3 regions of the Cryobacterium sp. SO2 genome follow, and region 3 is predicted to be linked to each of the others. Evidence: predicted binding sites of a transcription regulator. Region 3 holds the regulator's gene; each other region holds the start of a gene.
The links. The regulator LexA, encoded in region 3, represses DNA repair genes until DNA is damaged. The targets are predictions, from matches to a motif close to TCGAACANNTGTTCGA.
Positions count from the first base shown of each region.

Region 1: a site for LexA is predicted at 3,411-3,426, ahead of BJQ94_RS08085 (HNH endonuclease signature motif containing protein). Genes of this name have one in related genera too.
Region 2: a site for LexA is predicted at 5,108-5,123, ahead of BJQ94_RS05790 (HNH endonuclease signature motif containing protein). Genes of this name have one in related genera too.

Region 1 is NZ_CP117849.1:1,759,188-1,766,141, reverse strand. It holds gene BJQ94_RS08110 (flagellar motor switch protein FliM) at 1-301, opposite strand, end outside; gene BJQ94_RS08105 (flagellar motor protein MotB) at 387-1,322, opposite strand; gene BJQ94_RS08100 (MotA/TolQ/ExbB proton channel family protein) at 1,319-2,137, opposite strand; gene BJQ94_RS08095 (flagellar FlbD family protein) at 2,137-2,403, opposite strand; gene BJQ94_RS08090 (hypothetical protein) at 2,509-3,078, opposite strand; gene BJQ94_RS08085 (HNH endonuclease signature motif containing protein) at 3,447-4,937, shown strand; gene BJQ94_RS08080 (hypothetical protein) at 4,930-5,175, opposite strand; gene BJQ94_RS08075 (hypothetical protein) at 5,174-5,326, shown strand; gene BJQ94_RS08070 (flagellar hook protein FlgE) at 5,435-6,610, opposite strand; gene BJQ94_RS08065 (flagellar hook capping FlgD N-terminal domain-containing protein) at 6,756-6,954, opposite strand, start outside.
Region 2 is NZ_CP117849.1:1,254,316-1,261,269, forward strand. It holds gene nudC (NAD(+) diphosphatase) at 1-824, shown strand, start outside; gene BJQ94_RS05775 (ATP-dependent helicase) at 817-2,538, shown strand; gene BJQ94_RS05780 (TOMM precursor leader peptide-binding protein) at 2,429-3,352, opposite strand; gene BJQ94_RS05785 (SDR family oxidoreductase) at 3,486-5,042, shown strand; gene BJQ94_RS05790 (HNH endonuclease signature motif containing protein) at 5,144-6,745, shown strand; gene BJQ94_RS05795 (GDSL-type esterase/lipase family protein) at 6,837-6,954, shown strand, end outside.
Region 3 is NZ_CP117849.1:1,386,840-1,393,793, forward strand. It holds gene BJQ94_RS06330 (methylenetetrahydrofolate reductase) at 1-389, shown strand, start outside; gene metE (5-methyltetrahydropteroyltriglutamate--homocysteine S-methyltransferase) at 386-2,710, shown strand; gene lexA (transcriptional repressor LexA) at 2,782-3,483, opposite strand; gene BJQ94_RS06345 (LysM peptidoglycan-binding domain-containing protein) at 3,777-4,169, shown strand; gene BJQ94_RS06350 (histidinol-phosphate transaminase) at 4,224-5,309, shown strand; gene hisB (imidazoleglycerol-phosphate dehydratase HisB) at 5,319-5,936, shown strand; gene hisH (imidazole glycerol phosphate synthase subunit HisH) at 5,933-6,565, shown strand; gene priA (bifunctional 1-(5-phosphoribosyl)-5-((5-phosphoribosylamino)methylideneamino)imidazole-4-carboxamide isomerase/phosphoribosylanthranilate isomerase PriA) at 6,626-6,954, shown strand, end outside.

The DNA of each region.
Region 1 (6,954 bases), 370 kb from region 3:
GGATGACGGCCTGCGCGTCGAGCCCCTCGAGGGCGCACAGCACCATGGTGGTGGTCGCCGGGAGGGACGCGGCGTACTCGTCGTAGCCGCACATGAGCACCTGCTCGCAGGTGACCTGGGAGATCACCCGAACCTGGGCGGTCAGCTGGGTGCCCCACTGCCGGGCGAAGGTCTCGAACGCCAGCTCGAGCACGCGGGCGTGGTCGCGGGCCAGCGTCGTCGGGCGGCTGAAGTCATAGACCTCCACCGTGCGCGCCGGTTTTCCGGGCACGCCGGTGCTGATGTGTTCCTGGACCGTCACGACTGGCACTATCGGCCGGTTGCGAGCGGATGTTAGCGGCGCGGCCGAATCAATCCGGTGGGAATCGATCGGGCCGGTTGGTGGCTCAGTGCCCGGTGCTCACCGTGCCCGCCGGAGTCGTGTCTGCCGGGGTCGTGTCTGCCGGAGTCGTCTCTGCCGGGGTCGTCTCCCCCGGATCGGTTTGCACCGGCGCCGGGGTCTCCTGCACTGCGGTGCCGTCCAGCACCGACGGGATCAACGCCCGCACGCTGTCGGGCTGGTTGGACAGCAGCACCACGTCGACCCGGCGGTTACGGGCCATGGCAGCGAGGTCGTCGCCCTGATCCACCGGACGGGCCGAGCCGTAGCCGATCGCGCCGATGCGTTCCTGGGCCACACCGGTGCGCTCCACAAGGTGCCGCAGCACCTGGGTGGCCCTGGCGCTGGAGAGCTCCCAGTCGGTCGGGTAGTTGATGGTCACCCCGTGCCGGTCGGCGTGTCCCTCCACCGACACCTCCCGCCCGGTTCCGGCCAGGATCGGTCCGATGGTGTCGAGAACCGACACGGCCTGCGTGCTGAGGGTCGCCACGTTGGGTTCGAAAAACGTTTCGGAGCCGACCAGGCCCACCGAGAGCCCGCGTTCGTCGATGGTGAAGTCCACGAGATCGGCGAGGCCGGCCGCCGCGAGGGCGGCCTCCATGGCCGCCTGCACCGCGGTGAGGCTGTCCACCTCCGCCAGGGCGAGATCGAGGTCGCTGAGTCCGACGTCCTCGGCCGCGGGCGTGTCGACGAGGTCCGGCGGCACCACGATGCCCTCTGCGGTGTCGACCATGCCCACGTCCACGGCGCCGAACCCGGTGGCCAGCGAGTTCTTCAACTGCACGAACTTGGCCTCGTCGACAGTCGACATGGCGAAGAGCACGATGAACATGCACATCAGCACGGTGACCATGTCCATGTACGACGCCATCCAGCGCTCGTCGACGTGTTCTTCGTGTTCCTCGTCGAGGCCCCGCCGCCGGCTCCGACCGCGTGCGCTCACGCCGCCTTCTTGAGCGGCTTGGCGGGGTCTGATGCCTTGGCCGACTTCGACCCCTTCGCGGACTTCGCCGACCCCGCGGGCACCATGGCCTGCAGCCGTTCGCCGAGCAGCCGCGGCTGGCTTCCGGCCTGCACGGCAAGGGCGCCCTCCATGAGCAGGGTCATCCGTTCGGCTTCGATGTCGGAGAGCCGCTTGAGCCTGTTGCCGATCGGCAGCCAGAGGAAGTTCGCGCTCAGCAGCCCCCACAGGGTGGCGACGAAGGCCGCGGCGATCATCGGGCCCAGGGTGGACGGGGTGTCCAGGTTCTCGAGCACGTGGGTGAGGGAGATGACGGTGCCGATGATGCCGACGGTGGGCGCGTAGCCGCCCAGGCTGGTGAAGAACTTCGCGGCGTTGCGGCTGGCCTTGGTGCGGGTCGCGATCTCGTCTTCGAGCAGCATCCGCAGCTCGTCGCCGTCGGTGCCGTCGGCGATGTTCTGCAGGGCACCGCGCAGGAACGGGTCGGAGACGGCGTCGGCCTCCTGCTCGAGCGCGAGCAGGCCGGCGCTGCGGGCCTTCTCGGCGAGGCCGACGACCTGGTCGATCAGCTTCTGCGGCGGAGTGGTCTTGCCCAGGAACGCGCCGGGGAGGGCCTTGATCGCCTGCACGGTGTCGCGCAGGGTGCCGCCGGCGATGCCGACGGCGATGGTGGCGCCGAAGACCAGCACCATGGGGGCGGGCAACAGGATCGCGGTGACATGCGAGCCCTCGATGGTGATCATCGCGAACAGGGCGCCGAATGCGAGAACGATGCCGATCAGGGTGGCGGGATCCATTACATCCTCCGGGGACGCAGGAGGACGACGGCGTCCGGTCGGGTGTCGGGGTCGTCGGCCGCGTCGGTTCCGGCGCTGTAGGCCAGGCCGATCACGTGGGCCCGATAGGCCGCGATCTTCTCGATCACCTCGGCCAGGCTCTCGGTCACGATGAATTTGGCGCCATCCACCATGACGAGCGTGGTGTCTGGATTGACATGGATGCGCTCGATGAGATCAGGGTTGATCGCGAACTGACTGTCGTTCAGCCTGGTTACAACGATCATGGACCCGTCCCTGGTTCCCGGACGGCTCCAGCAGCCGTCGACAACCACTGTCGGCCGCTCCCTGCGTTGCGTTAGGGGGCGACCGGTGGGCGATCGGCAGGCAGGCTAGAACGCGGTGATGTTTTCGCCGCCCTCGACGACCGTCACGGCGAATGGCGCGCTGACCGATGGCGTGCCGACGGCGGCCATCCCCGCCTGACGGCTCGCCGCATCGGGACCGGTGACCGTCACCACGATCATGCCCGGATACTCAGTGGGGTCCGGCCCGACCATGAACAGAACAGCAGGCATCAGATCCGCCTCGACCAGCGCATCGGTGACCGTGCTCCCCACCGCGCTCGCGGCTGCCTGGTACTCGGCGGCGGTGAAGCCCAGGTCCTCGATGGTGGAGTACGGCAGGCCGGTCTCATCGAGCGCAGTGATCGCTCCGACCGGTGCGTCGCCGGTGAAGCCGATCGTGAAGGTGCGGGAAGGACCGAAATAGGCGAGTGCGTAGTCGTCGTCGAATTCGGTCTCGATCACACTTGCGGCGTCGCCGAGCGGCTTCTGATACAGAGCCCACTCCACCTCTTCCGGCGAGTAGTCCACCTCCCCGAGGGTCACGCCCGGGTAGATCTCCCGTGCCATGAGCGAGTCGTGATCGGAGGGGAGGTCCGCCCCAGCGTGCTCGGTCACGCGCCACGTCACCTCCGCGTCGCTGGCCTCGCTAGGGCTCGGAAACTGCGCGAGTGCCACACCCAGGCAGAGGGCTCCGGCGGCGAGGATGGCCCCGGCCCGAATACCCCGGGTCACTGCCGTCTCCAGGTGTGCTCGGCGCCTGTTCGCTCCTGCTTCCATACAGCGAAGCTAGCCGCCACACCTGCCGAAAGCAAGACATCGAAATGCCAGATCATCGACTGAATCAAGCGGAGACGAATCGCACACCCAACACACGGGCAGGAATGGCCCGGTGTGAGACCTCCGGCTCACGACTACGTCAAAAAAGTTCTCCACAGGCTGAGTATTCCTCACACAAACCTTCGTAATCGGGCTACATTCGTGGCATGACAATCCAGTCGAGCATCGCAGACACGTTCGCCGCTTCCGGCGACGATGCGCTGCTGGATGCCGCGGGCGAGGTGGCCCGGTTGGGCTCCTGCAGCGCCGACTACGACCGCTTGTCGGATGCCGCGGCGCTGGCCGGTCAGCGGATTTTGGCGCAGGCGCAGCATGAGTTGGATACCCGTAAGGCATGGATGGCGAAGACTCTCGCGCAGCGCTCCCGGTGGGAGTTGGGCCAGGACGGGCTCGCTCAGCAGCAGGGTTTCCGCTCGCCCGAGGACCTGATCCAGAAGTTGACCGGCAGCACCCGGGTCGAGTCCCGCAAGCTCGTGGGCGTAGGCCGGATGCTCGCCGAAACCGAGGAAGCCGATGCCCGGCAGGCCGACGCCGACGCTGAAGCGGCGCGCCGGCTGGTCGACGAGGCACTCGACCCCGCGTCGGACCGTGAGGCCGGGGACACCCTCGACCTGGTCGCTCCCCTGCTTCCGCCGGCGCCGTGGCACGCGCCGATCTCCCGGGCCGTGAACGACGGCACCCTCTCGATCGATGCCGCCCACGCCCTCCGCACCGGCCTGGGCGACATCGACACCGTCGTCACCGGCCCGGTCCTCGCGACCGCGGTAGCCGACCTGCTCGCCGAAGCCCCATCACTGAACGCCGACCAACTCCTCAAACGGGCCCGACAGACACGCGACAGCCTCGACGAGGCCGGCATCCGGGTGCGCGAACAGAAAGCCTGGGACGACCGCTACCTGCACATCTGGACCCTCGACACCGGCCAGGTCCGCATCGACGGCCTCTTCCCCCCGGAACAGGGCGAATTCATCAAAGCCACCTTCGACAGCCTCACCAGCCCCCGCCGAGGCGGCGTGCGCTTCGTCGACACCGACCGCGCAGCCTGGGCCACACGAGTCCAGAACGACCCCCGCACCACCACCCAGATCACCTGCGACGGCTTCGTCGACCTCCTCACCGCCGGCACCACCGTCAACCCCCACGAGATGCTCGCCGGCCGCCGCCCCGCCGTGCAAATCCTCACCACCCACACCCCGGCCGGCCACGGTTACATCGAGGGCAACAACGCGCCCGTCTCCCCCGAAACCATCGAACGCCTCATCTGCGACTCCGGCACCATCGACATCACCTTCGACCAACTCGGCCGGCCCCTCGACGTCGGCCACGAACAACGCCTCTTCAACCGAGCCCAACGCCGCGCCCTCGCCGCCCGCGACGGCGGCTGCCGATGGCCCGGCTGCGACCGCCCACCCGCCTTCACCGAAGCCCACCACATCGAACACTGGCACAGAGACAACGGCCGAACCGACATCAACCAAGGCATCCTGCTCTGCCGCACCCACCACCTCCTGCTGCACAACCAACACTGGCAAATCTTCGAGAACACCGGCCACTACTGGCTGCGACCACCCACCACCATCGACCCCGGCCAGGAGCTCATCGAGATGCCCAGCCACACCCAGCCACGACTCACCTAAGCCCCAGCCGCTGAGCGAGCTTGTCGAGATCCACCGAAATGGTGCACGTTCGCGACGCGTCCCCCGAGGTCTCGACAAGCTCGACCAACGCGGGGGTCGCCACCATCCGCTGATCGAGTTTGTCGAGATCCCGCGACATGGAGCACATTCGCGAGCAAGGTCGCCAGGTCTCGACAAGCTCGACCAACGCGGGGGTCGCCACCATCCGCTGATCGAGCTTGTCGAGATCCCGCGACATGGAGCACATTCGCGAGCAAGGTCGCCAGGTCTCGACAAGCTCGACCAACGAGGGGCGGAACCTTCCGCAGGCGCCTCACGAGGTCTACTTCGACAGGCTCAGCACGGCGTCGACACGCTCGACCGACGTGCGGGGCGCCACCATCCGCTGATCGAGCCTGTCGAGATCCCGCGAGATGGGGCACGTTCGCGAGCAAGGTCGCCGGGTCTCGACACGCTTGACCAACGGGAGGGGAACCCTCCGCAGGCACCGTGCGGGGTTAGCGCTTCAGGTTGGTGAGCTCCTGCAGCACCTCGTCGGAGGTGGTGATGATGCGGGCGTTCGCCTGGAACCCGCGCTGGGCGACGATGAGGTTGGTGAACTCCTGCGACAGGTCCACGTTCGACATCTCGAGCGCACCGCCGGTGAGGGAACCGAGGCCGGTGGACCCGGGAGCGCCGAGTTCGGCCGTGCCGGAGTTGAACGTGGCCCGGTAGCCGTTCGAGCCGGTCTTCTCCAGGCCGCCCGGGTTGGAGAACGTGGCCAGGGCGATGCGGCCGAGCGCCTTCTGCTCGCCGTTGCTGAACAGGCCCACGAGGGTGCCGTCAGGGCCGAACGAGTAGGACTCGAGCGAGCCGGGTGCACTGCCGTTCTGGCTGGTGACCGACGCCGTGCTCAAGCCGGCCAGGCCGGTGAGGGCGGACAGATCGATGTCGATGCCGTTGACGGAGAGGCTCGCACCCGTCGTCGTGAGCTTGCCGTCGGTGAAGGCGAGGGTCGTGGTGTCGCCGGCCGCGCCGTCGGCAGCGGCGACGTTCCAGCCACCGGCCCCGGTGCTGGTGAAGGTGAGCGACACCGTGCGGGCCGCACCGGAGGCGTCGTAGACCTTGATGTCGCGCACCAGCGACGTGCCGGATGCGGCGTCGGACGGCAGGTTGCCGCCCATGATCGCCGACGTCGTCACGTCACCCGCGATGACGGTGTCCACCGGGAGCGACAGGTCCCCGATCGCGCCGCCCTCGTTCACGACGCCGTCCACGGCTCCCCAGCCCTGCACGATTGCGCCGGACGGGGTGACCAGACGCCCCGCCGAGTCGAAGTCGAACGACCCCGCCCGGCTGTACACCGTCTCGCCGCCCTCCTGGGTGACGAAGAAGCCATCCCCGGAGATCAGCATGTCGGAGGCCTTGCCGGTGGTCTGCGATGAGCCCTGAGCGAAGTTGGTGGCGATGCCGGCCACCTGCACGCCGAGACCCACCTGCGCCGGGTTGCTGCCGCCGGATCCGTCGGTCGGAGCGGCGGCGCCCTGGCTGAGCTGCGACAGGGTGTCCTGGAACTGGGTGGCCGAGGCCTTGAAGGCAGTGGTGTTGACGTTGGCGATGTTGTTGCCGGTGACGTCGAGCATGGTCTGGTGGGCGCGGAGACCCGAGATGCCGGAGTAGAGGGAACGAAGCATGAGAGCTGCCTTTCGTGAGGTGACGCGGGAGGTGACGCAGAAGACGGTGGATTCGGCGAGGATTCGGCGAGATTCCGGGTGGTGCGGATGGCTTGCGGGCGAGTGGCTGGCTCGCGGAGAAGGCCGGCCGGGTCGGCCAGTCGGATCAGCCGGTCGGGGCGGCCACCCCCGAGATCGCGTCGAGGGCGACGCTGACGGTGCCGACAGTGACCTGGGGAACGGTGCCGGCGTATGACACCGCGGAGACGAGGCCGGTGACGCTCGCACCGGCGGCATCCGTGTAGGTGACGCTCTGGCCCACGAGCGCGGCCGCGGCCGTGCGCATCTGCAGCGAGAAGTTCTCG
Region 2 (6,954 bases), 130 kb from region 3:
GACTCCTGCTCCTGACGCCGGCCGACCTGCCCGGCGTGCTGCCGGCAGCCGCCCTGCGCGTCTACCTCGGTCGTTCACTCGACGCCGAGGCCGCCGAACCTGTCGGCACCGCGCTCGTGGCCGTTCCGCTGGACGCCGAGCAGGCCGCCGCGCTCGAACCCGACGACACCCGCTGGGTGGGCCTCCGCGACTACGCCACCCTGCTCTCCGACCGGGACACCGGAATCCTCACCGAATCCCTCGGCATCCTGCACTGGCACGACTCCCACCCGCACTGCCCGCGCTGCGGCGCCGCCACCGAAGTGACGAGCGGCGGCTGGGTGCGGCACTGCCCGGTCGACGGCAGCCAGGTCTTCCCGCGCACCGACGCGGCCGTGATCGTGCTCATCACCGACGGCCTCGACAGGGTGCTGCTCGGCTCCAACGCCATGTGGGAGGCCAACCGGTACTCGCTGCTGGCTGGCTTCGTCGAACCCGGCGAATCCTTCGAGTCCGCCGTCGTGCGCGAGGTCTTCGAGGAATCCGGCATGCGCGTCGCCGACCCCGTCTACCAGGGGTCGCAGCCGTGGCCATTCCCCGCGTCGATCATGGTCGGTTTCACCGCCAGGCTCGCCGACGGCCAGCACTCGGCCGGTCTCGTGCCAGACGGCACCGAGATTTTGGACCTGCGCTGGTTCAGCCGCGCCGAGCTGTCCGACCCCGAGAACGGCATCATGCTGCCCGGCACCTCGTCGATCGCCAGGGCCCTCATCGATGACTGGCTGGCCAGGCCCGCGCCGGTGGCGCCCGACGCCGCTGCCGGGCAGGGGAACCCGGGTGTCTGACCCGTTGCCTCCCACCGCCGAGTCCCTGCTCACGGGACTGGACGAACAGCAACGCGTGGCCGCCGAGGCGCTGATCGGGCCGGTCTGCATGCTCGCCGGCGCCGGAACCGGCAAGACCCGGGCCATCACGCACCGCATCGCCTACGGCGTGATGAGCGGCGCCTATTCGCCCAACCGGGTGATGGCGCTCACCTTCACCGCCCGCGCCGCCGCCGAACTCCGTGGCCGGCTCCGGCAGCTCGGCGCCGGCGGCGTCGCCGCGCGCACCTTCCACGCGGCCGCGCTGTCGCAGCTCAACTACTTCTGGCCCCACGTCGTCGGCGGGCAGGCGCCACGCATCCTCGAGGGCAAGGGCCGGCTGCTCGGCCACGCCGCCGAGGTCCTCAAGCTCAAGCTCGATACCGCCACCCTGCGTGACCTCGCCGGCGAGATCGAATGGCGCAAGACCAGTGGCCTCAGCCTCGAGCAGTACGCCACGGCCGGCCGCGCCCTGCCCGGCCGGCTCGACATCGACCAGACCCTGGACATGCAGGCCGGGTACGAACGGCTCAAGGACGACCGCAAGCAGATCGACTTCGAAGACGTGCTGCTGGCCATGGCCGGCATGATCGAAGCCGAACCGTCAGTGGCGCTGCAGGTGCGCGAGCAGTACAGGTTCTTCGTCGTCGACGAGTTCCAGGACGTCTCTCCGCTGCAGTACGACCTGCTGAAACTGTGGCTCGGTGACCGGCGTGACCTGTGCGTGGTCGGCGACGCCAGCCAGACCATCTACTCGTTCGCCGGCGCGCGCAGCGACTACCTGCTCGACTTCCCCAAGCACTACGAGGATGCCACCGTGGTGCGCCTCGAACAGAACTACCGCTCCACCGCGGCCATCGTCGCCACCGCCAACCAGCTCATGCGGGGCCGGCCCGGCGCTCTGTCGCTGCAGGCTGCCGTCACCGAGTCCGGCGCGGAACCCGCCGTGCGGGAATACCCCAACGACATGGCCGAGGCCCGCGGGGTGGCGCAGAGCATCTTCGAACTCGTCGAGTCCGGGGTGGCACCGGAGGACATCGCCGTGCTCTACCGGGTCAACGTGCAGGCCGCGCTGCTCGAGACCGCGCTCGGCGACGTGGGTGTGAGCTACCAGATCCGCGGCTCCCGGCGGTTCTTCGACCAGCCCGAGGTGAAGCAGGCGGTGATGTCGCTGCGCGCCGCATCAGTGTCGATCATGGGCGAGCCGCTGTTCAAATCGGTCAGCGACGTGCTGCGCGGCCTCGGCTGGAGCCAGACCGCACCGGAGACCCGCGGCGCTGTGCGGGACCGCTGGGAGGCACTCAACGCCATCATGGGGCTCGTCGACCAGGCAGCCCCCGGCACCACGTTCCGGCAGTTCACCGACGAGTTGATGGAACGCCAGGCCGGTCAGCACGAACCCACCGTCGCGGCGGTGACCCTGGCCACCCTGCACTCGGCCAAGGGTCTGGAATGGGACACCGTGTTCGTGGTCGGGCTCTCCGAGGGGCTCGTGCCGATCAGCTATGCCGGCACCTTCGAGCAGGTCGACGAGGAACGCCGGCTGCTTTATGTCGGCGTCACCCGCGCGCGCAAACGACTCTCGCTCAGCTGGTCCGCGGCCGGAACCCAGCAGCGTTCCCCGCGAGAACGATCACGTTTTCTGGCAGAAATCGGCATCCGCACCGCTCGTGCGGCCGGTGCGCGCGGCGCCTGACCATCAGGGTCTCCGCGTCGATCGCCAGCGACGCCGCCGCGAACTCGTTCGACGCGGCGAACAGCCGTTCGTGCACGATGCCGGCGACGGCCGTGGCGACCTCGATGCCCAGCCTCGTCGTCTCCGTCGGCGCCGTGCGATGCAGCAGCTGACTGGCGATGGCGGGCCAGGCCGGGTCGTCGTCGACCCTCTCGAGCTCCAGGCAGGTCAGGCACGGGCCGGCGCCGGGTTCCACCAGCGGTCCGACGCGCGCCTCGGCGTCGCTGAACAGCACCGGCAGGTGGGGCACATCCCTGCGCAGCCAGCGGCCGTGCCGCTCGGGTGCGAGCACAAAATGATCCACGATCACGGCCAGGTCCGGCGCCATCCGGCCGGGCGCCTGTTCCTGCGCGCCCGCGGACACGACGCCGACGCCCAGGTCGGTCAGCAGGCCCCGGATGCGGTCGGCGGTGTGGCCTGCTCCGTCGACGCACACAACGGGCCGGGGGCCGGATGCGTCCGGCCCGGTCGGCGGGCTGAACCAGCTCGACGTCACGGCCGCGGGCTCACCGCGCCGCACCTGGCGTCGGTCGACGGTGACCAGCGCGGGGGCCAGGGCGCGCAGCAGGGCAATGGTTGCCGCATCCGTCGCCCCGGCCTGCCGGCCGAGCATGAGTGCCCCCGACCGGGGCACCCCCACCCGCAACGCGGCGATCACACTCTCCAGCGGTGCCGTCACCCCCGGCACTATCGCCAGCGGGCGGTCGATGCCCAGCTGGATGGTGTCCGGGGTGCGCCACACGAGCGGGTACCGGGGGTCAAGTCGAAGAATCATCCGGCGATCTTCCCCCAGGACGCAGGGATCGCGTCGAATCCGTCCACAGGCCACCGCCCGAGCCCTCGGGCTGCACCGACGCACGGCACGGAATGCGCAGGTCAACCCCAGACTCCGGCCCTAGGCTGACGCAATGACAGACACGACTGCCCTCCGAATCCTGGTCACCGGCGCCACCGGGTACATCGGCGGCCGCCTGGTGCCCAAGCTGCTCGAGGCCGGCCACGAGGTGCGGGTGCTGGTGCGCTCGCCCCAGAAACTGCTCGACGTGCCGTGGGCGCACGACGTGGAGATCGTCGAGGGCGACCTCGGCGACCGGGCCTCGGTCGCCGCCGCCAGCGCCGGCATCGACGTGTTCTACTACCTCGTGCACTCGATGGGCGCAACGGGCGACTTCGAGCAGACCGAGCGCACCGCGGCGCGCAACGTGGCCGCCGCCGCGGCCGAGGCGCAGGTGTCCCGCATCGTCTACCTCGGCGGTCTGCACCCGGACAGCCCCACCCTCTCACCGCACCTGCGCTCGCGCGCCGAGGTCGGACGCATCCTGCTGGCCTCCGGCGTGCCCACAGTGGCATTCCAGGCCGGCGTCGTCATCGGCTCGGGTTCCACCTCGTTCGAGATGATCCGGCACCTCACCGACGTGCTGCCGTACATGCCGGCGCCCCGGTGGGTGCGCAACTTCATCCAGCCGATCGCCGTGCGCGACGTGCTCTACTACCTCGTGGCCGCCGCGGTCCTGCCGGCCGAGGTGAACCGCACCTTCGACATCGGCGGGCCCGACGTGCTGCGCTACGGCCAGATGATGAACGGATACGCCGTCGAGGCGGGGCTCCACCAGCGTCCCATCGCCCCGCTCCCGGTGCTCACCCCGTGGCTCGCGTCGCAGTGGGTTAACCTCGTCACCCCGATCCCGCGCAGCCTCGCGGTGCCGATCATCGCGTCGCTGCAGTACGACTGCGTGATGCACGACCACGACATCGACGCGGTCATCCCGCCGCCCGAGGGCGGACTCACCACCTACCGCCGGGCCGTGCGCCTGGCCCTGGGCCGCATGCGCGACGGCGATGTGGAGACCAGCTGGCAGAACGCGGCCACAGAGGGTGCCTCGAGCAACCCGCTGCCCAGCGACCCCGACTGGGCCGGCCACCTCGTCTACACCGATATCAAGGAGAAGAGCACCTCGGCCAAGCCGGCCGACCTGTGGCGGGTCATCGAGAGCATCGGCGGCGAGAACGGCTGGTACTCCTTCCCGCTGGCCTGGGCCGTGCGCGGCTGGATGGACAAGGTCGTCGGGGGAGTGGGCCTCCGGCGCGGACGCCGGCACCCCGACCGGCTGCAGACCGGCGACGTGCTCGACTTCTGGCGGGTCGAACGCATCGACCGGGGAAGTTTCCTGCGGTTGCGCGCCGAGATGCGGGTGCCAGGCCGCGCCTGGCTCGAGATGCGCGCGGAGCCCACCGCCGACGGCGGCTCGATCTACCGCCAGCGCGCCGTGTTCTTCCCGCGCGGCCTCGGCGGCCGGCTGTACTGGTTCTCGATCCTGCCATTCCACGGGGTGATCTTCAGTGGCATGGCCAACCGCATCACGGCCGCCGCCGAGACCGAGACCGAGGCCGCCGCCGTTGACGCGGATGCGGATGCCGTCGTGGCCGCCGCCGAGGCCGTTGCCGCCGAGGCTGCTCGCAGCTGACCTGGCCCGGCCAGCGCGGGCTGTCACCCCCCCAAAAAAAAAGTTCTGCACAACCTTGTTTCTGCCCAGACAAACGTTCGTTGTTGAGTTATTCTCAATATATGCCCACCATCGCAGATTCCTTCACCTCCGACCCGGTGCTTTCCAGCACCGGGCCCGGTGCGGTCCCGGCTGCGGATTCCCTGATGGCGGCGGTTTCCGCGGTCGACGAATTGGGTTCGTGCAGTGCAGATTACGACGCGTTGAGTGATGCGGAACTGCTGGCCGGGCAACGGGATTTGGCCCGGTTGCGGGGCCTGGTGGAGACCCGGTCGGTGTGGCTGGCGAAGACCCTCGCGCACCGGTCCCGGCGGGAGCTGGGCCAGCAGGGACTGGCGGCCCGGCAGGGCTTCCTCTCGCCGGATGAGCTGATTCAGGAGATGACCGGGTCAACCCGACAGGATGCCCGCAAGCTCGTGGACGTGGGCCGGATGCTCGGCGATGCCGAGGCCGCGCAGGAAGCGCAGGCCGCGCGCGCGGCCCAGGCGGAGGACGAATCGGCCATCGCGCCGGGTCTGTTCGATGAATTCACGTCGCTCGAGGAGCCGGTGGCCCTGCCGTGGCACGCACCGATCTCCGACGCCGTGAGCACCGGGGCCCTCTCGGTCGCGGCCGCGCACGCGATCCGAACCGGCCTGGGCGACATCGATTCCGTCGTCACCGGCCAGACCCTCGCCGACGCGGTGCGCACACTCCTGGAGGAGTCCCGGCGGATGAACGTGGACGCGCTGCTCAAGCGCTCCCGGCGGATGCGGGACTCGCTCGATGAGGCCGGCATCGCCATCCGGGAGCAGAAGGCCTGGGACGACCGGTATCTGCGGGTGTGGAAGACTCCGTCCGGGCAGGTGCACATCCACGGTTTGTTCCCACCGGAGCAGGGCGAGTTCATCATCGCGGTCTACGACAGCCTCACCGGCCCGCGCCGCGGCGGCGTGAGGTTCGTCGACCCGGACCGGGCCGCGTGGGCCAAGGCCGTGCAGGACGACCCGCGCAGCACCGAACAGATCGCCGCCGACACCTTCATCGACCTCCTCAAGGCCGGCACCGAGGTCAACCCCAACCGGATGCTCGGCGGCCGCACCCCCGCCGTGCGGGTGCTGACCACTGAACCCGACCAGCGCCCCGTCAGGCGCCCCGCGCCCGCACCCGTAGCAGCGAGTGCGCCGGAACCAGACGACATCCTCGTGGCGATCCCCGACGGCACCGGCCACGGCTACATCGAAGGCAACCCGGCACCGGTGTCAAAGGAGAGCATCGACCGATTGATCTGCACCTCAGGCACCGTCGAGGTCGTCTTCGACACCGACGGCCAGCCGCTGAACCTGGGCCGGGAGGAGCGAATCTTCAGCCAGGCGCAACGGCTGGCCCTGGCCGCGCGCGACGGCGGCTGCAGGTGGGGCACGTGCGACCGGCCGCCCTCCCGCACCGAAGCCCACCACCTCGAACACTGGGCCCGCGACCACGGCCATACCGACATCCGCCTGGGCATCCTGCTCTGTCCACCACACCACCGCCTCCTGCACGCCCAGGGCTGGCAGATCTTCGAGCATCACGGCCGGTACTGGCTGCGGCCACCGGCATCCGTCGACCCCGGCCAGGTACTCATCGAACTTCACGGCACGCACTCCGCCACCCCCGAGCGGGAGCAGAACCCGCGGGAGTAGCGGCACCCGCTGGGGGCAGGTTGCCAGCTTGGACCCTAGCCAGCGACCACCCGTGAGCGCATCATGGAAGGCAAGCGGTGAGGAGTCGCACATGGCTGGAGTTGTGGTGTTCGTGGGTGACGGCCTGAGCGCGGGCGCACGCTGGGATGAGAGGTTCCCCGAATTCGAGGTGCACAACCTCGGCGTGAGCGGCGATACGACCGATGAGG
Region 3 (6,954 bases):
TGAGCTTCATCCAGCGGGCCAGGGAAGCGGGGGTCGAGTTCCCGATCCTGCCCGGCATCATGCCCGTCACCAGCCCCAGCCGGCTCCGGCGCATCCTCGAGTTGTCGGGGGAGGACCTGCCCAGCGACCTCTCGATCCAGCTGGAGGTGGAGCCCACCGCGGAGGGCCAGCGCGAGATCGGCATCAGCCACGCGGCCACCCTGGCGTCGAAGCTCGTCGCCGGCGGTGCCCCCGGCCTGCACCTCTACGCCTTCAACCAGCATGCGACGGTGCTGGCCGTGCTCGAGCGCGCCGGTGTCCTGCCGCGTGTCGGCGCACCGGCGACCCCGTCAACCAGCCCCACCGGCATCCCCACTGCCGGCACTCACCCCACGAAGGACAAGCGATGACCACGACTGACATCCCCGCGTTCCCCACCGGAACGATCCTCGGCTACCCACGGATCGGGCGCCGGCGTGAACTGAAGAAGGCAATCGAGGCGTTCTGGGGCGGCCGGATCGACGCCGCAGAGCTGGAGGCCGCCGCCGCCGGGCTGCGGCGCGCCACCCGGCAGCGGCTCGCCGGGCTGGGCCTGGGACGCAGGGACTCCTCGATCCCCGAGAGCTTCTCCTTCTATGACCAGGTGTTGGATGCCGCCGTCACGGTCGGCGCCATTCCTGCCCGGTTCGCAGACCTCGTCGATGCCGACGGCCACCTCGACCTGGCCGGGTACTTCACCCTGGCGCGCGGGGCCGGCGACAACCTGCCGCTCGAGATGACCAAGTGGTTCGACTCCAACTATCACTACCTGGTGCCCGAGATCGGCCCGGAGACCCGGTTCCACCTGGCCAGCGACCGGATCGTGCGGGAGTTCGAGGAAGCCGTCGCCGACGGCTACCTGACCCGCCCGGTGATCGTCGGCCCGGTGACCTTCCTGCTCCTGGCCAAGCCGAGCGACGGGGCCCCGGCGGGCTTCCATCCGCTCGACAGGCTCGCCGACCTGCTGCCGGTCTATCAGGACCTGATCGAACGCCTGGCCGTCGCCGGTGCCGAGTGGGTGCAGCTGGATGAGCCCGCCCTCGTCAGCGAGAGCATCGACATCCCGCGGGAACGCACTCTCGCCGCCGTCGCCCAGGCCTACGCGGCTCTCGGCGGCCTGGACACCCGGCCGGGCCTGTTCGTCGCTGCGCCCTACGGCAGCCTCGACGATGCCCTGGCCGTGCTGGCCACGGCTCCTATCGAGGCCATCGGCCTCGACCTCGTGCGCGGCACGGTGCCGGCTGCCGTCCCCGGGCTGAAGGACAAGACCCTCGTCGGCGGTGTCATCGACGGGCACAACATCTGGCGTGGTGACCTCGCGGCGGCGTTCGACCACGCGCGCCGGCTGGAAACCCTGAGCCCGAACGTTGCGGTCTCCACCTCCACCTCATTGGTGCACCTGCCACACGACGTCGCCGACGAGACCAAGCTCGGTCCCGAGTTGGCCGGCTGGCTGGCCTTCGCCGACCAGAAGATCGGCCAGGTCGCCACCCTCGCCCGGGGCCTCGCCACAGGACGGGAGACGATCCAGGCCCATCTGGATGCGGCGACCGCGTCGCTGGCCTCCCGCCGGGTCTCACCCGGCGTGCGCGACGGCGCCGTGCGCTCCAGGCTCGAGATCCTCACGCCGGCGGACTTCAGCCGCGGCGACTACGAGTCCAGGGTGGCCGCACAGGCGGCCGTGCTCGACCTGCCGCCGCTGCCGACCACCACCATCGGCTCGTTCCCGCAGACCGGCGACATTCGTCGCGCCCGGGCCCGCCTGGTGGCTGGGGACCTCTCCCCGGCCGACTACCGCGATGTCATGCGCGCCGAGATCGCCCGGGTCGTGCAGCTGCAGGAGGACCTCGGTCTGGACGTGCTGGTGCACGGCGAACCCGAGCGCAACGACATGGTGCAGTACTTTGCCGAGAACCTGGACGGTTTCGCCGTCACGGAGAACGGCTGGGTGCAGTCCTACGGCACCCGGTGTACCCGACCGTCGATCCTCTGGGGTGATGTGTCCAGGCCCCGGCCGATCACGGTCGAATGGTCCAGCTACACCCAGACCCTCACCGAGAAGCCCGTCAAGGGCATGCTCACCGGACCGGTGACCATCCTGGCCTGGTCGTTCGTGCGCGACGACCAGCCGCTGGGCGAGACCGCCCGCCAGGTGGCCCTGGCCCTGCGCGATGAGATCGGCGACCTGGAGGCCGCGGGCATCCGGGTGGTCCAGGTGGACGAGCCCGCCCTGCGCGAACTCCTGCCGCTGAAGAAGAAGGACCACGCCGACTACCTCGACTGGTCGGTCGGATCGTTCCGGCTCGCCACGGCCGGGGTCGCCGACCAGACCCAGATCCACACCCACCTCTGTTACTCCGAGTTCGGGGTCGTGATCGACGCCATCCGCAACCTGGACGCCGACGTCACCAGCATCGAGGCCGCCAGGTCGAAGATGGAGGTCGTCACCGACATCCAGGCGAGCGGCTTCGACCACGGCATCGGCCCGGGCGTGTACGACATCCACTCCCCGCGGGTGCCGGGCGTGCCTGAGATCACCGAACTGCTGGAACGGGCGCTCGAAGCGATCCCAGCCCGGCAGGTGTGGGTGAACCCGGATTGCGGGCTGAAGACCAGGGGGTACGCCGAGACCGTCGACTCGCTGCGCAACATCGTCGACGCCACGCGGGCGGTTCGCGCCACGCTGGTCTGACCGATGCCGCGTTAACGCACCAGGCCCGGCCCCTCGCGGGGCCGGGCCTGCTCTGTGCTCGTGCTGCCGGACTAGACCGAGCGCAGCACCGCGACGACCTTGCCCAGTACCTCGGCGTAATCGCCCAGGATCGGCTCGAAGTTGGTGTTGCGGGGGAGTAGCCAGGTGTGGCCGTCGCGCTGGCGCAGCACCTTCACGGTGGCCTCGCCATCGAGCATGGCGGCCACGATCTCGCCGTTCTCCGCGGTCTTCTGCTGTCGGATGACCACCCAGTCACCGTCGCAGATGGCCGCGTCGATCATCGACTCACCGACGACCTTGAGCATGAAGAGTTCACCCTTGCCCACCAGCTGGCGGGGGAGCGGGAAGATCTCGTCGATCTGCTGGTCGGCCATGATCGGGATACCGGCGGCGATACGACCGACCAACGGCACCATCGCCGCGTCACCCACCTGGATGCCGGACTGGTAATCGTCGGCAGCACCGGGTGTGACCTCGTCGGTGGACTGCGGCAGCTCGATGAGGACTTCGAGGGCACGCGGCCGGTTGGGATCACGACGCAGGTAACCGCTCAGCTCAAGCTGGTTGAGCTGGTGGGTGACGCTCGAGAGCGAGGACAGGCCCACTGCGTCACCGATCTCCCGCATGCTCGGCGGGTAGCCCCTGTCGCGCACTGAGCGCTGGATGACGTCCATGATGGCGCGTTGTTTGTCGCTCAGGCTCTTGCGGCGCCGGGTGCCGCCCTTATCCCGAGGTGTGCTCTCCTGTGCCACGTTATCGCTCCTCTGCTTGTCGGTTCCGGGTGGGTGCATCTGACGCAGCCGGATCAGGTCAGGGATCACGTCAGAAGGAATGTCGGTGGTGTCTGTTTGAGTACTGCTACCCGATCGAAACTGTAGCCAAGGGGCTCGGAATCGTAGACAGGTATTCGAGTGTGTTGCGAAATCTGTTTCCATAATATCCGGAAACAGGGTTGCTTGTTCGAACACTCGAAGATATATTCGGAACATAGATTCGCATCCGGCCCTCCCGGCCGAGGGCCGGATGCGTTACCAGGAGGTTCGACATGAGCGCAGCATACGCAGTGAAGCCCGGCTCGATAGCCGTGCGTCCTTCCATCGGCCACGCGGCAGCCACCGGCGTGCCGCGCACGCACCTGCGGCTCACCCGCCGTGGTCGCGTTGTTTTCACCACGCTCGCGGCCCTGCCGCTGGTTCTGGGCTCCATCGCCGTCGCCGTCAACGGCGGCGTCGCTGCCGCGGAGGGCACGGCTGGCGTGGGCGCCGCGGCGTTCGAATACGTCACGATCGACGCCGGTCAGTCCCTCTGGGAGCTGGCCGAGTCCATCGCACCCAAGCAGGACCCGCGCGACGTGATCGCCGACATCGTCAACCTCAACCAGCTCTCCTCCGAGGCCGTTGAGCCCGGCCAGCGTCTCGCTCTGCCCGCCTCCTACTAGCCGTCGCCTGCTGCCCCGAAAGCGGGCGCCCACGGCGCAACTAAGCTTGTTCGGGTGACCAGCCTCAACGACCTGCCCCTCCGCGCCAACCTTCGCGGACAAATCCCCTACGGCGCACCGCAGCTGCACGTGCCGGTGGCGCTGAACGTCAACGAGAACACCCACCCGATCCCGCCGGCCGTCGCCGCCGACATCGCGCAGGCCCTCGCCGAGGCGATCCTCACCGTGAACCGCTACCCCGACCGGGAGTTCACCCAGCTGCGCGAGGACCTCGCCGGCTACCTCGGGCACGGTCTCACCCTCGACAACATCTGGGCCGCGAACGGCTCCAACGAGGTGCTGCAGCAGGTGTTGCAGGCCTTCGGCGGACCGGGACGTTCCCTGCTCGGCTACGCGCCGACGTACTCCATGTACTCGATCCTGGCGTCCGGCACCGATACCCGGTGGATCCCCGGCGGCCGGGACGCCGACTATGAGCTGAGCCCGGAGACGGCCGTGCGCTGGGTGAACGAGACCACGCCGGACATCGTCTTCCTCTGCTCCCCGAACAACCCGACCGGCACCCCGCTGTCGCTGGAGACCATCGCGGCCGTCTACGACGCCACCGATGGAATCGTCGTGGTCGACGAGGCCTATGCCGAGTTCGCCCCGGTGGGAACCGAGAGCGCCCTCAGCCTCCTGGCCGGCCGCCCGCGCCTGCTGGTGTCCCGCACCATGAGCAAGGCCTTCGCCTTCGCCGGCGTGCGGGTGGGCTACCTGGCCGCCGATCCGGCGGTCACGGATGCGCTCCGCCTGGTGCGCCTGCCGTACCACCTCTCCGCGCTCACCCAGGCGGCCGCCGTGGCGGCGCTCGCGCACACCGGGGAGATGCTCGCCATGGTGGACGACATCAGGGTGCAGCGTGACCGTCTGGTCACCGAACTCAGCGCGCTCGGCTTCTCGCCGCTGCGCAGCGGCAGCAACTTCGTTCTCTTCGGCGGCGTGGCCGATCCGCACGCACTGTTCGAGGCGCTCCTGGCCGAGGGCATCCTGATCCGCGACGTGGGCATCCCCGGCCACCTGCGCGTCTCGGCCGGCACCGAGGCCGAGACCAGCGCCTTCCTCACCGCCATCGCACGGCTTCGTCCGATAGCCGAATAAACTAACGCCATGAGCAACGTCACGCCCGCGCCTCGCCGTGCCCACCTGCAGCGCGAAACCAGCGAATCGAGCATCGATCTCTCGATCGACCTCGACGGCACCGGAGTGAGCGACATCCACACCACAGTGCCGTTCTACGACCACCTGCTCACCGCGTTCGCCAAGCACTCGCTGACCGACCTCACCGTGCACGCCAAGGGCGACATCGAGATCGACGTGCACCACACCGTCGAAGACATCGGCATCGTGCTGGGCCAGGCGATCAAGCAGGCCCTCGGCGACAAGTCCGGCATCTCCCGGTACGGCGACGCCCTGGTGCCGCTGGACGAGGCCCTCGTGCAGGCCGTCGTCGACATCTCCGGCCGCCCGTACCTCGTGCACACCGGTGAACCGGCCGGCTTCGAATTCCACCTCATCGGCGGCCACTTCACCGGCTCCATGGTGCGGCACGTCTTCGAGGCGATCGCGTTCAACGCCGCGCTCACCGTGCACGTCACCGTCGTCGGCGGCCGCGACCCGCACCACATCGCCGAAGCCGAGTTCAAGGCCTTCGCCCGCGCCTTCCGCCAGGCCAAGGCCTACGACGCCCTCGTCAGCGGCATCCCGTCCACCAAGGGCGCTCTATGACCAGCGTCGTCGTCCTGGACTACGGCACCGGCAATGTGCACTCCGCCGTCAAGGCGCTCGAACTGGCCGGAGCCGACGTCACCCTGACCGGCGACCGCAAGCTCGCGTTGGAAGCCGACGGCCTCCTCGTTCCCGGTGTCGGCGCATTCAGCGCCGTGATGTCGGCGTTGAACGAGGCCCACGGCGGCGACATCATCGACAAACGCCTCTCCGGCGGGCGCGCAGTGATGGGAATCTGCGTGGGCATGCAGGTCATGTTCGAGCGCGGCGTCGAACGCGGCGCCGACACCGAGGGGCTCGGCGAGTGGCCGGGCACCATCACGGCGCTGCCGGCGCCCGTGCTGCCGCACATGGGCTGGAACACCGTCACGCCAGACCCCGATTCGGTGCTGTTCCGCGGGCTGGAGGAGGAGCGTTTTTACTTCGTGCACTCCTACGCCGCCCAGGAATGGACCCTAGACGTGATGCCCCCGTTCCCGGTTCCCCGCCTCACCTGGGCCGAGCACGGCGCGCCGTTCCTCGCCGCCGTCGAGAACGGGCCCCTGACGGCCACCCAGTTCCACCCCGAGAAGAGCGGCGACGCCGGCATCCGCCTGCTGTCGAACTGGCTCGGCACCCTCCGCGACTAGTCGTCCCACCATCCGGCCGCCACGCGCGCGGCCGCCCAATCACGAAAAAGGCACCCCCCAATGAGCGAGTTCACCAAGACCCCGAAACTGGTCCTCCTGCCGGCCGTCGACGTGGCGGACGGCAAGGCCGTGCGTCTCACCCAGGGTGAGGCCGGCACCGAGACCAACTACGGCGACCCGATGGATGCCGCACTCGACTGGGCGAACCAGGGCGCAGAATGGATCCACCTCGTCGACCTCGACGCCGCCTTCGGCCGGGGCAACAACACGAGCGTGCTCAAGAAGGTCATCAAGCAGCTCCGCGGCGTGAACGTTGAGCTGTCCGGCGGCATCCGTGACGACAGGTCACTGGAGGCGGCCCTCGGCACCGGAGTCAAGCGCATCAACCT